3 regions of the Anoxybacillus sp. TBDG-1 genome follow, and region 1 is predicted to be linked to each of the others. Evidence: riboswitches for the same ligand, from Rfam matches in the RefSeq annotation. Region 1 holds a riboswitch; each other region holds the start of a gene.
The links. A riboswitch is a leader RNA that binds a small molecule or an ion and turns the genes downstream of it on or off. The one in region 1 is predicted to bind thiamine pyrophosphate.
Positions count from the first base shown of each region.

Region 1 (4,838 bases):
GAAAATCGGTGGCATAAACAAAAAGCACTTCGCATCAATGGTTGGCGCGGAGTGCTTTTAACTAATTCGTTTCGTTGGCGATTGTTGAATTTTCCCTGTTCCGTTGCAAAACGAGCATGTTTTATAAAGCGACAAACACACTTTTATTTTCTTTTTTCCAAAACATTTTGGGCAAATCGTTTTTAATGCCATTGCAATCACCTCACAAAAGAGAAAGCGTTTTCAATTATAGTATATCTCATTTTTGTGAGATGTGTGCATCGTGATTTTGTCCATTTTCAAACAGGTTGGCGTGTACCAACCTGTTACTTACGGGAATGTACTTCATAAATGGCAAACTTCAAATAATCGCCTTCGTCAGCCGCAAGCAGTTTTGGATGATCATACCCTGCACCGCTCCAATGAATTTGACGTAAAATTTTCTTCGCATCAAACGCTGCTTCCGCAACCATCGCTTGGAACATATCGGGATGCACATGGTACGAGCAGCTTGCGGTCACGAAAAAGCCGCCGTCTTTGACGAGCTTTAAGCCGTTTAAATTAATGTCTTTATAGCCAGCAAGCGCCTTTGGCACCGCATGAGCGGATTTTGCAAACGCTGGTGGGTCAATAATAACAACATCCCATTTTTTTCCCTCTTGTACGCATTCACGTAAATAGTCAAACGCATTCGCAACGACGAAATCGACATTTGTAAATCCGTTTAACTCGGCGTTTCTTTTTGCCGTTTCGATCGCATGCTCAGAAATATCGACAGCGGTCACATGTTTTGCCCCGTATAAGCAGGCGTTTAACATAAATGAGCCTGTATGTGTAAAGCAATCGAGCACGGTAGATTCGCTTGTGATAAGCGGCTTGATGGCAGCACGATTTTGACGTTGGTCGAAGAAAAATCCTGTTTTTTGTCCGTTTTCAATATCGACCACGTATTTCACGCCATTTTCTTCAATTTGTACGTTCGTATCGCACGTACCGTACCAAAATCCTTTTTCTTGTTTTAGTCCTTCTAATTCGCGCACATGGACGTCGTTGCGTAAATAAATCGCTTTCGGTTGAAAAACAGAAAGAAGAGCTTGTAAAATCCATTCTTTTCTTTTTTCCATGCCGAGCGATAAAATTTGGACGACGAGCACATCTTCATACTTATCGACGATTAGCCCAGGTAAAAAATCCGCTTCACCATAAATGGCGCGGCATGAACGAACGCCCGGAATCATGCGCTTGCGATACGCCCACGCTTGACGAATGCGGTTCATAAAAAACTGCGCATTTAATTCGTCGTTTGGATTTTGCGTCAACACGCGCACGATCATTTGTGATTTTGGGTTAATATATCCTTTGGCTAAAAAGTGGCGTTGATGGTTATATACGTTGACGAAATCACCCGGTTCAAAATCTCCTTCAATATAATCGACTTCGCTTTGAAACACCCACGGATGTCCAAGCTCGAGCCGCTTTTTTCTTTTTCGCTTTAAAAATACATTTGCCATACATCCCACTCCTGACTATATATTCGCTACTTTAGCATACAGGAAGAAAACGATGCGCGCAAATATGAAAAACATACCTTCATAATCTATTGTTCATTAGATTTTTTATTTAAGAAGCAATTGTTGTTGTGTCTAATTATAAAAATTGTGGAAAATACGGATATTTTTTTAAATAATATTTTGTTAAGATGGAACCATGTACACTCATGGTAACAGTTGAGTGTTTACACAAGAATCAAGGGTTAACTCTTTTATTTTATGAATGAAGAGTAAGGAGATGGAATCATGAAAAAAATAGTAGTAATGCTTATATGTTCGCTAATGTTGTTAATAGGTAATCATACAGCAAATGCTGTTATCAAAAAAGATGTTCCAATTTTAATGAAGATAAATGACTATTACATTTTGTACACCAATCCACATGCTCCATTTATTGATGGAAGAGGACGCTTGCTGATCCCATTAAAGTCGATTCGAGATCTGATGGGAGGGGGAATCATGTATAATGAAAAAAATAAAACAGCTTATGTCACGTGGCTAGATCATCAGTATACGTTTACAATTGGATCAAAAATTGCAGTAATAGATGGAGAAAAAGTTGAGATGGATACAGTTCCAACATTAATAAATAATAGTATGTTTTTACCTATTAAATTTTTATTAGAAAAAACGGATGTGAAATCAAGGTGGAACGCTTCGTTAGACATTTTGGAAATCAATGATGAGCGAGTAGAGAATGGAAGAATATTCACATTTTTTAAAGATCAAGATTATGCGGACGTGAAAGAGAATCGTGCTTTTCATTTAAGTTCATATTCAATCGAGCAAACATCCACAGGAGCAAAGAAGCTTTGTATTAAAGCGAGAAATATCACAGGACATCTTATTCCTTATGGTAAAGCAGATATTCATCCTGTTTTCTTAAGTGGTCACGTGTTTTCAATGGACTCTTATACGCGTCCTATGCAAAAACCGTTGAAATCAATAAAGGAAAACGAAATCATCACATATACTCAAACATTTGATATAAAGAAAATAGATTATATTATTTCTGTGGCGCGTGAACTGAATTAGAGTATAGCTCTTGCCTTGCTTAAAAAATAAATGAATTGGAATGGTTGACAATTCGATGAAATATGCTAATATTAGTGACAAAGTGAATGATACAAATGCATTCCACTAGGGGGGCCTTTAGATAGGCTGAGATCAAAGTGTGCCTTTGAGACCCTTAGAACCTGATCTGGATCATACCAGCGTAGGGAAGTGGAGACGGTGCGAAGTGTGTCTATATGTCAATTTCCATCGTTTATAACCACTTTCTTTGCGCAAAGAAAGTGGTTTTTTATTTTTCTTAAGGGGGAGAGGCTGTGTTGTTTTCAGAGCAGTTGCGCAAAGCTGTCGATCCGATTTGGGAAGCGAGCTTTCATCATCCGTTTGTGAAAGAGCTCGGGGAAGGAACGCTCGATTTACGTTGTTTTCGTTATTACGTATTACAAGATTCATATTATTTGACACACTTTGCGAAAGTGCAAGCGCTCGGTGGGGCGATGGCGGATGATTTACAAACGACCGCAAGCATGGCGCATCATGCACAAAATACGTATGAAGCTGAACTTCGTCTACATGAAACATTTATGAAAGAGCTCGGTATTACAGAAGAAGAAAAGGCGTCGTTTGTTCCTGCCCCAACGGCGTATGCGTACACATCGCACATGTATCGAGCGGCGTTTGCGGGACACTTTGGCGATGTATTAGCTGCTATTTTACCGTGCTATTGGTTGTATTATGAAATTGGCGAGAGGTTAAAACATTGCAAGCCGAATCATCCGATCTATGCGAAATGGATTGAAGCGTACGGCTCCGATTGGTTTAAACAGCTTGTCGAACAACAAATTGCGCGCTTAAACGACATTGCGGAAACGGTAAGTGCAAAAGATTTAGAGCGAATGAAGCAACACTTTTGGATAAGCAGTCAATATGAATACTTATTTTGGGACATGGCGTATAAATTAGAACGTTGGCCAATTGAAGAGGAGGATATTTATGCAAAAGAAAGGGCTTAAATTAACAGACGTCTTAACGACCGTTGTTATCGCGATTGTGTTTGGCATTGTGTATAAAGTGTGGGGACCGCTTTACTATGCGGTGAAACCGCTTGGGCTTCATCTCGATCAACTTATTTATGGCATGTGGTTTATTGCCGCAACTGTCGCCTATTTGTTAATTCGGAAGCCGGGAGTGGCGTTGCTTGCGGAAGTCGCCGCTGCATCAGGGGAGTTTTTAGCTGGCTCCGAATGGGGTCTTGAAGTGCTATTTTACGGTTTTGTACAAGGGTTGCTTGCTGAGCTTGTGTTTGCCGCTTTCCGTTATAAACGTTTTGATGTGGCGGTTGTGTCGCTTGCAGCGGTTGGTTCGACGATCGCTTCACTCGTTCTCGATTTTTATAAAGGGTATATTGACCAATTAGCATGGTGGAATTTAACGTTATTTATCGGTGCGCGTTTCGTTGGAGCGGTCATCATTGCTGGCGTATTTGCTTATTCGCTTGTGAAAGCACTTGAAGCGACAGGTGTGACGCAATTGTTGCGCCCGACGACAAAAGAAGATTACGATTCACTTGATAAATAGAAGGTGACATCATTGATTCACATTGAACAGTTGCGATTAAAGTTTCCGGGGGCGGAAAAACGGTTATTTACCGATGTATCGCTTTCCATTCAAAAAGGAGAAAAAGTGTTGCTTTTAGGCCCATCGGGGTGTGGCAAGTCGACATTATTGCAAGTGATGGCTGGTATTATTCCGCGCTCGCTCGATGTGCCGATGAAAGCGAAAAAGCTGCATATTCCTAAGCGTGTAGGTTATGTGTTTCAAGATCCTGATGCGCAGTTTTGTATGCCGTATGTAGATGAAGAGCTGGCGTTTGTGCTTGAAAATCTCGGTGTGCCGCGCGCGGAGATGAACGAAAAAATAGCGCACATACTTCAACGTGTGCGCCTTCGCCTTCCACACGTTCATGTGCCAATTCAAACGTTATCAGGTGGAATGAAACAGCGGTTGGCGATCGCATCGGTTTTAGCGCTCGAACCAGATGTGCTATGTTTGGACGAACCGACAGCACTTCTTGATGAAGAAGGCACAAAAATGGTATGGGAAACGTTAAAAGAAGTGGCAGAGGACCGAACGGTTGTGATCGTCGAACATAAAATTGATCACGTTCTTGATTTTGTTGAACGCATCATTTTATTTAATGAACATGGTGACATCATTGCTGACGGTCCAACGCATGTTGTTTTTTCGACGTATCAATCATTTATCGCCGAACAAGGCATTTGGTATCCGAACGTGTGG
Region 1 is NZ_JBTZSY010000006.1:74,134-78,971, reverse strand. It holds gene ACYQY7_RS03520 (PepSY domain-containing protein) at 1-17, shown strand, start outside; gene ACYQY7_RS03515 (hypothetical protein) at 58-192, opposite strand; gene ACYQY7_RS03510 (class I SAM-dependent rRNA methyltransferase) at 306-1,490, opposite strand; gene ACYQY7_RS03505 (copper amine oxidase N-terminal domain-containing protein) at 1,776-2,564, shown strand; TPP riboswitch at 2,662-2,769, shown strand; gene tenA (thiaminase II) at 2,858-3,553, shown strand; gene ACYQY7_RS03495 (ECF transporter S component) at 3,534-4,118, shown strand; gene ACYQY7_RS03490 (ABC transporter ATP-binding protein) at 4,122-4,838, shown strand, end outside.

Region 2 (4,838 bases), on a different contig from region 1:
AATATACCGTTTCTTTTTTACAAATATCCCTTGTTCAATATACATGTCATTTTCTTCTAAACGATATGTAAATCGCTTCCATGACATATATCCAGCAAACATAGCGTATAAAAGAAATAAAAACAACGGCGACCAATCAGCAAAAGGATTACCTGTTTTCTCTTTTATCGCAATCAGTAAGGCAAGGGCAAGAAAAGGTCCTTGTTTCAACCGCTTCATCGTGTAAATGACAATCGCAATCGGATGTAACCGTTTCGTCTCATGCGTCATAGTCATCTTCCTTTACTAAAGAAGAAATGTAATCACGCAGCGTTTCTGCCTCTTGTTCATCAAGAAATGGAATTTCATGCGCTGTTGCCGCTGTATAAATGTAAATGGAAGCAAGTTTATATTTTCTAGCTAACGGACCTTGCTTTGCATCGACATGTTGAACGCGATGGATGGGAATAAGGGTACGCTTTCGAATCCATACTCCGTGCTCGAGTTCAATTTCTCGATCGCGAATCATATATCGCCAGCGTTCCCATTTCCATCGTGGAACGAAAAAAACGAATAAAATAGCGTCTACAATCCATAAAAAAACTAACACCCAAACAATCCATGTTGGAACGAAAAAACTAGTAATCACGTACAAAAGCAAAAAAATAATTAAACGAATGGCTTCATATATCCGCCATACAGACACAGCCCGTTCAGAAAGTTTGTTTTTCATCTTTCACATCCTCTTTTCTAACAGGTTTATCATATATAACTTTACAACATTTTTATCATATGTTAAATTATTTTTAAAGTTCATAATTTTTCATCTACTAGGGGTGTCCAATAGCTTGGACTGAGAGAAGAACGCGCAAAAGTTCTTTGACCCTTTGAACCTGATCTGGGTGATGCCAGCGTAGGGAAGTAGATGGTGCGAGTGTTTTTTGCTTGTACTATTTGCGGACAAAATCAGGTTCTCGTTACAGAACCTGATTTTTTTACGTATTGGCATTGCTCCAACTAAAAAATGAAAAAGGAGCGAGTGAAAATGAATGACTTATTTTCTAACATGCAATTTCCTTCAAGTAAAAAAGTATATGTGAGAGGGACACGCGAAGACATTCTTGTTCCGATGCGTGAAATTCAACTCACACGAACGAAAACAGAGACAAACATATCGGATAATGAACCAATTCGAGTATATGATACAAGCGGGCCATATACTGATCCACAGTTTGAACCGAACATTCATCAAGGACTGCCAAAATTAAGAGAAAAATGGATAGAAGAACGCGGCGATGTAGAACAATACAAAACTCAGCCATTTAACACAAACCTACCTTTCCAATGCAGAAGATTCCGCGCAAAGAAAGGAAAAACTGTTACACAAATGCACTATGCAAAACGAGGGATTATTACACCAGAAATGGAGTTTGTTGCAATACGTGAACAAATGAATCCAGAATTTATTCGACAAGAAGTTGCGGCAGGTAGAGCAATCATTCCAGCTAATATTAATCATCCGGAAAGTGAACCGATGATTATCGGAAGTCAGTTTCATGTAAAAATTAATGCAAATATTGGAAATTCATCTGTTACATCTTCAATGGATGAAGAAGTTGAAAAAATGCTCTGGGCAATTCGCTGGGGAGCAGATACAGTCATGGATTTATCAACCGGAAAATTTATACATGAAACTAGAGAATATATCATTCGAAACTCTCCTGTTCCAGTTGGTACTGTACCGATTTATCAAGCATTAGAAAAAGTGAACGGTATTGTTGAAAATTTATCATGGGACATTTATCGTGAAACATTAATCGAGCAAGCGGAACAAGGTGTGGATTATTTCACCATTCATGCAGGTGTGCTACTTCGCTATATTCCATTGACGATCAATCGAACAACAGGCATCGTCTCGCGTGGCGGTTCAATAATGGCACAATGGTGTTTAGCACATCATGAAGAAAACTTTTTATACACTCATTTTGAAGAGATTTGTGAAATTGTAAAAACTTACGATGTTGCTATTTCACTTGGCGATGGGTTACGTCCAGGTTCTATTGCGGATGCAAACGATGAAGCTCAATTTGCCGAATTGCAAACACTTGGAGAATTAACAAAAATCGCTTGGACACACGATGTTCAAGTTATGATTGAGGGACCCGGACATGTTCCAATGCATAAAATTAAAGAAAATGTCGATAAACAAATTGAAATTTGTCACGGGGCACCTTTTTATACATTAGGTCCTATAACTACCGACATTGCACCAGGCTACGATCATATTACTTCTGCCATCGGTGCAGCGCTTATCGGTTGGCATGGTACAGCTATGCTTTGCTATGTCACTCCGAAAGAACATCTTGGTTTACCGAATAAAGAAGATGTGCGCCAAGGTGTCATCGCCTATAAAATTGCCGCTCATGCAGCTGATTTGGCCAAAGGACATCCTAATGCACAACAACGAGACGACGCCTTGTCAAAAGCAAGATTTGAGTTTCGGTGGTACGATCAATTTAACTTGTCTTTAGATCCTGAACGTGCACGTGAGTATCACGATGAAACATTACCAGCTGAAGGAGCAAAACTTGCCCACTTTTGTTCAATGTGCGGTCCTAAATTTTGTTCAATGAATATCTCGCATCAACTACAAAAAACGTTTCGAAGAGGCTAGTTTATTTGTTACAAGGGGCTGATCCAAAAAGCCCCTTTTTAAATAAAACAAAAATATGAGACATTTTTTATTTATCATATTTCACAAAATGGACACATATCATTTGTATCAGACTTGGTCATCCATTGTTTTTTGAAAACGGATACAAAAGGAGGAATTCAAATGATTTACGCTCAGCCTGGACAACCTGGCTCACTCATTACATTTAAAAAAAGATACGAAAATTTCATCGGAGGAGAATGGGTACCTCCAATTGATGGGGAATATTTCGAGAACATTTCGCCAGTCACTGGACAAGTATATTGCGAAGTCCCTCGTTCAAAAGCTGCCGATATTGAATTGGCACTCGATGCAGCTCATGCAGCGAAAGAAGCATGGGGGCGTACATCTGTTGCCGAGCGGGCACGCCTGTTAAACAAAATCGCAGACCGAATGGAAGAAAACTTAGACATGCTTGCTGTGGCGGAAACGTGGGAAAACGGAAAGCCCATTCGTGAAACACGTGCAGCTGACATTCCTTTAGCCATTGATCATTTCCGGTATTTTGCTGGTTGCATTCGCGCTGAGGAAGGCACATTAGCGGAGCTTGACAACGATACCGTTGCTTATCATTTTAAAGAGCCGCTCGGCGTTGTCGGACAAATTATTCCGTGGAATTTCCCAATTTTAATGGCAGCTTGGAAACTTGCACCTGCTTTAGCTGCTGGCAACTGCGTTGTACTAAAGCCAGCCGAACAAACACCAACATCAATTCTCGTGCTGATCGAGCTCATCCAAGACTTACTACCAAAAGGAGTTGTCAACGTCGTCAACGGATTTGGTCTTGAAGCTGGCAAACCGCTCGCTTCTAACCCGCGCAGCGCAAAAATTGCCTTTACCGGCGAAACGACGACAGGACGTCTCATTATGCAATATGCATCTCAAAATTTAATTCCGGTCACACTTGAACTCGGCGGAAAATCACCAAACATTTTCTTCGCGGACGTCGCTGCGAAAGATGACGAATTTTTTGATAAAGCGCTTGAAGGATTTACGATGTTCGCTTTAAATCAAGGAGAAGTTTGTACATGCCCTTCACGTGCATTAATCGAAGAATCCATTTACGACGTATTTATGGAACGGGCATTAGAGCGAGTCAAACAAATTAAACAAGGTAATCCGCTCGATACGAGCACAATGATTGGCGCCCAAGCTTCATCCGAACAGCTAGAGAAAATTTTGTCATACATTGACATCGGCAAACGAGAAGGCGCTGAACTTCTCATCGGTGGCGAACGCAATATGTTAGAAGGAGATTTACAAGGCGGCTATTATGTGAAACCGACTGTCTTCAAGGGACATAATCGGATGCGCATTTTCCAAGAGGAAATTTTCGGTCCAGTAGTGTCTGTCACAACATTTAAAGATCAAGAAGAAGCGTTGTCCATCGCAAACGATACATTATACGGACTAGGTGCTGGTGTATGGACGCGCGATATGAATACAGCCTATCGCTTTGGTCGGGGCATTCAAGCTGGACGCGTGTGGACAAATTGTTATCACGCATATCCTGCGCATGCAGCGTTTGGCGGATATAAAATGTCAGGAATCGGTCGCGAAACGCACAAAATGATGCTCGATCACTACCAACAAACGAAAAACTTGCTTGTTAGCTATTCGCCGAAAAAACTTGGATTTTTCTAATCGTTCAGGCAGCGTCTCAAAAGCGCTGCCTTTTTTGAAAGGATGATGCACATGCAACCGAAAGTGATCGCGACCAATGCTGCACTGCAACTTATTGAACAATTAAAAGCAAAGTACGGTCCGCTTATGTTTCATCAATCGGGCGGCTGTTGCGATGGAAGTTCACCAATGTGCTATCCACAAGGGGAGTTTATCATCGGACAGTCGGACGTGTTGCTTGGGGAAATCGGAGGATGCCCATTTTATATACACGCTGCTCAATACGAATATTGGAAACATACACAACTCATTATTGATGTTGTACCTGGTCGCGGCGGTATGTTTTCTCTTGAAGGATCCGAAGGGGTGCGTTTTTTAACAAGATCAAAAATGTTTGATTCAATCGAGTAGGAGGAGGTGATTAACCTCCGTCCTCTCACACCACCGTACGTACGGTTCCGTATACGGCGGTTGAATCAAGATCAATAACGCAAGAATTCATAACGTTCTTGTAGACTTTTGA
Region 2 is NZ_JBTZSY010000014.1:46,403-51,240, forward strand. It holds gene ACYQY7_RS06175 (PH domain-containing protein) at 1-270, opposite strand, end outside; gene ACYQY7_RS06180 (PH domain-containing protein) at 260-712, opposite strand; TPP riboswitch at 802-916, shown strand; gene thiC (phosphomethylpyrimidine synthase ThiC) at 1,025-2,653, shown strand; gene adh (aldehyde dehydrogenase) at 2,816-4,336, shown strand; gene ACYQY7_RS06195 (DUF779 domain-containing protein) at 4,382-4,726, shown strand.
Region 2: another riboswitch for thiamine pyrophosphate. It lies ahead of thiC (phosphomethylpyrimidine synthase ThiC); the one in region 1 lies ahead of tenA (thiaminase II).

Region 3 (4,838 bases), on a different contig from region 1:
TGTTACATATGATGATAAAATCGTTGTCTCTTTTCAGCAAGATATTAACTTTGAAACATCACGCATCATGGAAGAAACAATTCAATCACAGCCGTGGGAAACATCTCATTTACAAATCGATTTATCTGCTGTTCGATTTATTGATAGCTCAGGCGTTCGTTTGCTGATTAGCTGGTTGTATCCATTGAAAGATCGAATGCGTATTGAAATGACAGGCGTTTCAGCACCTATTAAGCATATATTATCGATCTGTCAACTTGATCAATTTGTAGACATCAAATAAGTAGGTGCCCTGCTACTTTCAGGGCACCCGTTTTTTTAAAAGATAGATGAGCCTTATTTTACATGAATAGAGACGAATGTAACATCGTCATTTCCTTTATCATATTGTGCTTTTTCATTTATTTTTGTTACCATCTCATCAAACGTATGAGCCGTTTGCATCATATCGGCAAGCTGATTTGCACATTCTTCACCTAACACGTCGATTAATCCGTCTGTGTAAATCATAAGATAAATGTCATGTTGAAACGAAACCGTCCCTTTTTTATATGGAGCATTTGGTACAATGCCAATTGGAATGCCCCCCTCTTTAAGAAACATTGTTTTTCGATTAGTCATCAATATGGCTGGAGGATGGCCTGCGTTTACATATTCAATGACTTTCCTTTTTACATCAATTGTTCCGTAAAAAGCAGTAAAGTAATGTTTCGTTTCCTTTCCAAACAATTGAAAAGCATGTCGATTTAATTCATGCACAACAAGAAGCGGGTCTGTCACTTTCGTCATTAAGCCGTGTAATAAAGAACGAATCGACATCGCGACAAGTGCAGATGCAACGCCGTGCCCCATGACATCAATCACAATAAAAGCATACATATGCGGACAAACTTGTTGCCAAAAATATAAATCACCAGATAGTTGTGAAGAAGGAATATACGTCCCGACAAAATGAATATGTTCATTATTCAGCGGTTCAGGAAGTAAACCTTCTTGAACGAGTCGAGCTAAGTGTAAGTCTTCATTCATCTTTTTTTGCATCGTCCACATATGCCGATAACTTTCCATATATGCTTCGTTCGTTCGCTTCAGTTGATCCATCGTTTCTTTTTGGCGATATGCCAATTGAACACGCGAAACGAGTTCGACCATGGTGAACGGCTTACGAATGTAATCAAACGCCCCCGCTGCAAATGCCTCTTCTAATTTTTGTTCATCATCGTAACCGGTAACCATTAATACAGGAACGTGCTGCAATTGCTCATGTTGCTTCAATCGACGACACCATTCAATACCGTCTGTTTTTGGCATACAAATATCCATTAAAATGACATCGACATGTTGAGATAAAATATATGCATACGCCTCGTCCGCATCTTCAAACGGATGAATGGAAATGCCTTTAATATGTTCGAGCATCGCCTCCATCATTTCTAATGTCGGCGCGTAATCGTCAATAATCACTACTTTCATCTTCAGCCGCCCTTTTCGTCATATTTTCTATATCTCATTTATACACGTCACAGTCTCAAACAGGCTAGGGCAAAGATGAAAGTTTTTCAAATTTTTTATTTTCCGCTAAAATGCGGGCGACGCTTCTCTAAAAAGGCACGAATACCTTCTTCGTGATCTTTTGTTTTACGCATTTCCGCTTGATACGCCGTCTCCATTTGCAACGTGTTCAATAACTGTTCTTCACTTAAATAAGCATACAACTGCTTTGTTGCAATCATCGCACGAATCGGCTTTGCTAGCCACTCCGTTACTTTTTGTTGAATCGTTTGCTCATCACCGATTTCATCAATAAGTCCCACTTCATATGCCTCTTGTGCACCCATTACTTTTCCTTCCCATATGATTTGCTTCGATTTGATATCACCAATTTTTCGTTTTAAAAAGAAATGCCCCCCACCATCTGGAACTAAGCCAATACCGATAAAATTCATTGCAACGCGCGCTTGTTCGTTTGCGATCACATAGTCACAAGCAAGCGCTAAACTAAATCCTAACCCTGCAGCTGCACCGTGCACGTAACTGATCGTTAGTTTCGGCAATTGATGTAACATTATTGCAATTTGTTTAATCGTTTCCATCACTTCTATGAATGAATGTTCATTCGTTGACTGCAACATCGTTTTAATGTCTCCCCCTGCACTAAATCCTTTTCCACGCCCACGAATGACGACAATATCCGCCTCGCTTTTTTCCACTTCTTTTAACGCTTGTAACAGCTCCGCTAACATTTTCTCGTTTAAAGCGTTCAGCGCATCTGGACGATTCAACTCAATTGTTGCAACTCGATCTTCATATGACAATACGATATGTTCCATCTTTCCCATCTCCTTCTTTCGTATGTTCGCTGTTTTTTTCGACATATGTGGGTAAAATCCTGCACAAAAAATAGAAAAAGACGACACTATCTGTCGCCTTTTCGTTTTGCACACATAACAATCTCATACAGTCTTTTTGTTTGTTCACGAATTTGTTCGGCACGACAAATGGCGGAAATGACGGCAATTCCGTCTGCCCCCGCTTCAATCACTTGTTTTGCTGTTTGGTGTGTAATTCCTCCAATCGCAACGAGTGGAATATGTTTTTCGTGCGCACGAATATGTTCAATCATCGTCAGTCCACATGCTTGTTTGGCATCTTCTTTTGAAACAGTTGGGAAAATGGGACCTAATCCAACATAATCGGCGTGAGCAGCAAGCGCTTTTTTTACTTCAGTCAAGTTGTGAACAGATACCCCTAAATATTTATTCCCTATGCGATTGCGAACGCGTTCAGCTGCTTCGTCCTCTTGTCCGACATGAATACCGTCTGCCTGTAAGGCAAGTGCTAAATCAACATCATCATTTACAATAAAAGGAATGTTGTGAGCACGGCATCGCTCAAGCAACTTCTCGGCTAAACGATATTTTTCAACTCCTGTCAGTGCCCCTTTTCCTTTTTCACGAAACTGAAACATCGTAATGCCGCCTTCGATCGCTTCATCCAGCACAGCAAGCGGATCTTTCGTACAATCGACGCTTCCCATCACAAAGTATAAAGATAGTTTTTGTTTCATCATTTTATTCCCCTCGAATGTGTGCGTATTCATTCACTTCTTCTGCGCTCGTTTCGTATAAAGCATTAAGAAATGCAAGCTGAAAAGAACCAGGCGCTTTGGCGTGTTTCGCTGCTTTTTCAGCCGCTACACCGTAATAAGCAAGCGCAGCGACAGATGATATGATCACATTTTCTCCTACGCCAGCAAATGCGCCTAATATTGCACTTAATAAGCAACCTGTTCCGGTTACTTTCGTCAACATCACATCACCGTTTGAGACGATCATTACTTTTTCACCATCTGTCACCACATCATCTTTCCCGGTCACAACAACTGTACAACGAAACATACGCGCTGCTTTTTTCGCTACATGCACGAGATCCCCTTGCACATCCCCTGCATCGACTCCTTTTGTGCGTGCTTGTTCTCCAGTAATGCTTGCAATTTCTGATGCATTTCCACGTAAAATCGAAATGTTCACTTCGTGTAATATACGTTTTGCTGTTTCGGTGCGATACACCGTCGCACCTGCCCCAACAGGATCGAAAATAACAGGGATGTTTGCTTCGTTTGCTGCTTTCCCGGCAACAACCATCGCTTCTACGTCTGTTTCGTTTAATGTACCGATGTTTAACACTAAAGCACGAGCTAAACGAACCATATCCGCTACTTCTTCTTTTGCATACGCCATAACAGGAGATGCACCTAGAGCAAGTAAACCATTCGCAACAAAATTGGTCACCACGACATTTGTTATATTGTGTACAAGCGGCGATTCCTCTCTCACACGTGTTAACCATTGTCCTACATTCATCATTCATTCCCCCCTTAAAAAATAAAAAACTAGTCGGACAGAATCGACTAGTTTGCATACCGAAAACATAGCCTACTTCCCTCCGCTGGTACAAACCAGATCAGGTTCAAAGGGTTGGAAAACTGATTGCGCGTTTCCCTCTCAGCCATCGCCATCCGGCACCCCTAGTAGTTTAGTTGATTCAATTTTCTTTCATTTTAATACATTCTTTCTCGTCATTCAATATGGAATATTGTCAAATGTTGTTCACATTTTTATATGAAAGTGTGATATGCATCACTTACGACGTACGTATTTTTCCCTATTGTTAAAGTGTTAATAAGAAAAGGAGGGGTTATGATGTTTTGTCACCAATGTGAACAAACACCAATAGGGGGATGTACAGTTGTCGGTGTTTGCGGCAAAGATGAAACCATTGCAAGTTTACAAGATACGATTGTGTTTGCGCTAAAAGGAATTGCAGCATATCGCACGCATGCTCATCAACTTGGATATACCGATCCATTTGTAGATACAACGACACATGAAGCGTTGTATATGACACTAACAAACTCTAACTTTAACGTGCAAGAACATATGGACATGGCGATGAAAGTCGGAAAAGCTGCTATTCGTGTCATGGAATTGCTCGACCGAGCACATACAGAGCGACTCGGCATTCCTCAACCTGTTCGCGTAACGCAAAATAAAATTGAAGGAAAATGTATTCTCGTTACAGGACATAACTTATTTGCCCTTGAACAACTACTAAAACAAACAGAAGGAAAAGGAATTAACATTTACACGCATTCTGAAATGTTGCCTGCGCACGGCTATCCACAATTAAAAAAATATAAACATTTAAAAGGGAATGTCGGAAAAGCATGGTACGACCAACGTCGTCTATTTGAAAAATTCCCTGGCGCCATTTTAGCGACAACAAACTGTGTCATGCCGATTAAAGGCTCGTATGCTGATCGCATGTTTTCATACGAT
Region 3 is NZ_JBTZSY010000002.1:55,316-60,153, forward strand. It holds gene ACYQY7_RS01200 (STAS domain-containing protein) at 1-283, shown strand, start outside; gene ACYQY7_RS01205 (SpoIIE family protein phosphatase) at 337-1,473, opposite strand; gene ACYQY7_RS01210 (enoyl-CoA hydratase) at 1,569-2,330, opposite strand; gene thiE (thiamine phosphate synthase) at 2,417-3,070, opposite strand; gene thiM (hydroxyethylthiazole kinase) at 3,072-3,866, opposite strand; TPP riboswitch at 3,924-4,039, opposite strand; gene hcp (hydroxylamine reductase) at 4,203-4,838, shown strand, end outside.
Region 3: another riboswitch for thiamine pyrophosphate. It lies ahead of thiM (hydroxyethylthiazole kinase); the one in region 1 lies ahead of tenA (thiaminase II).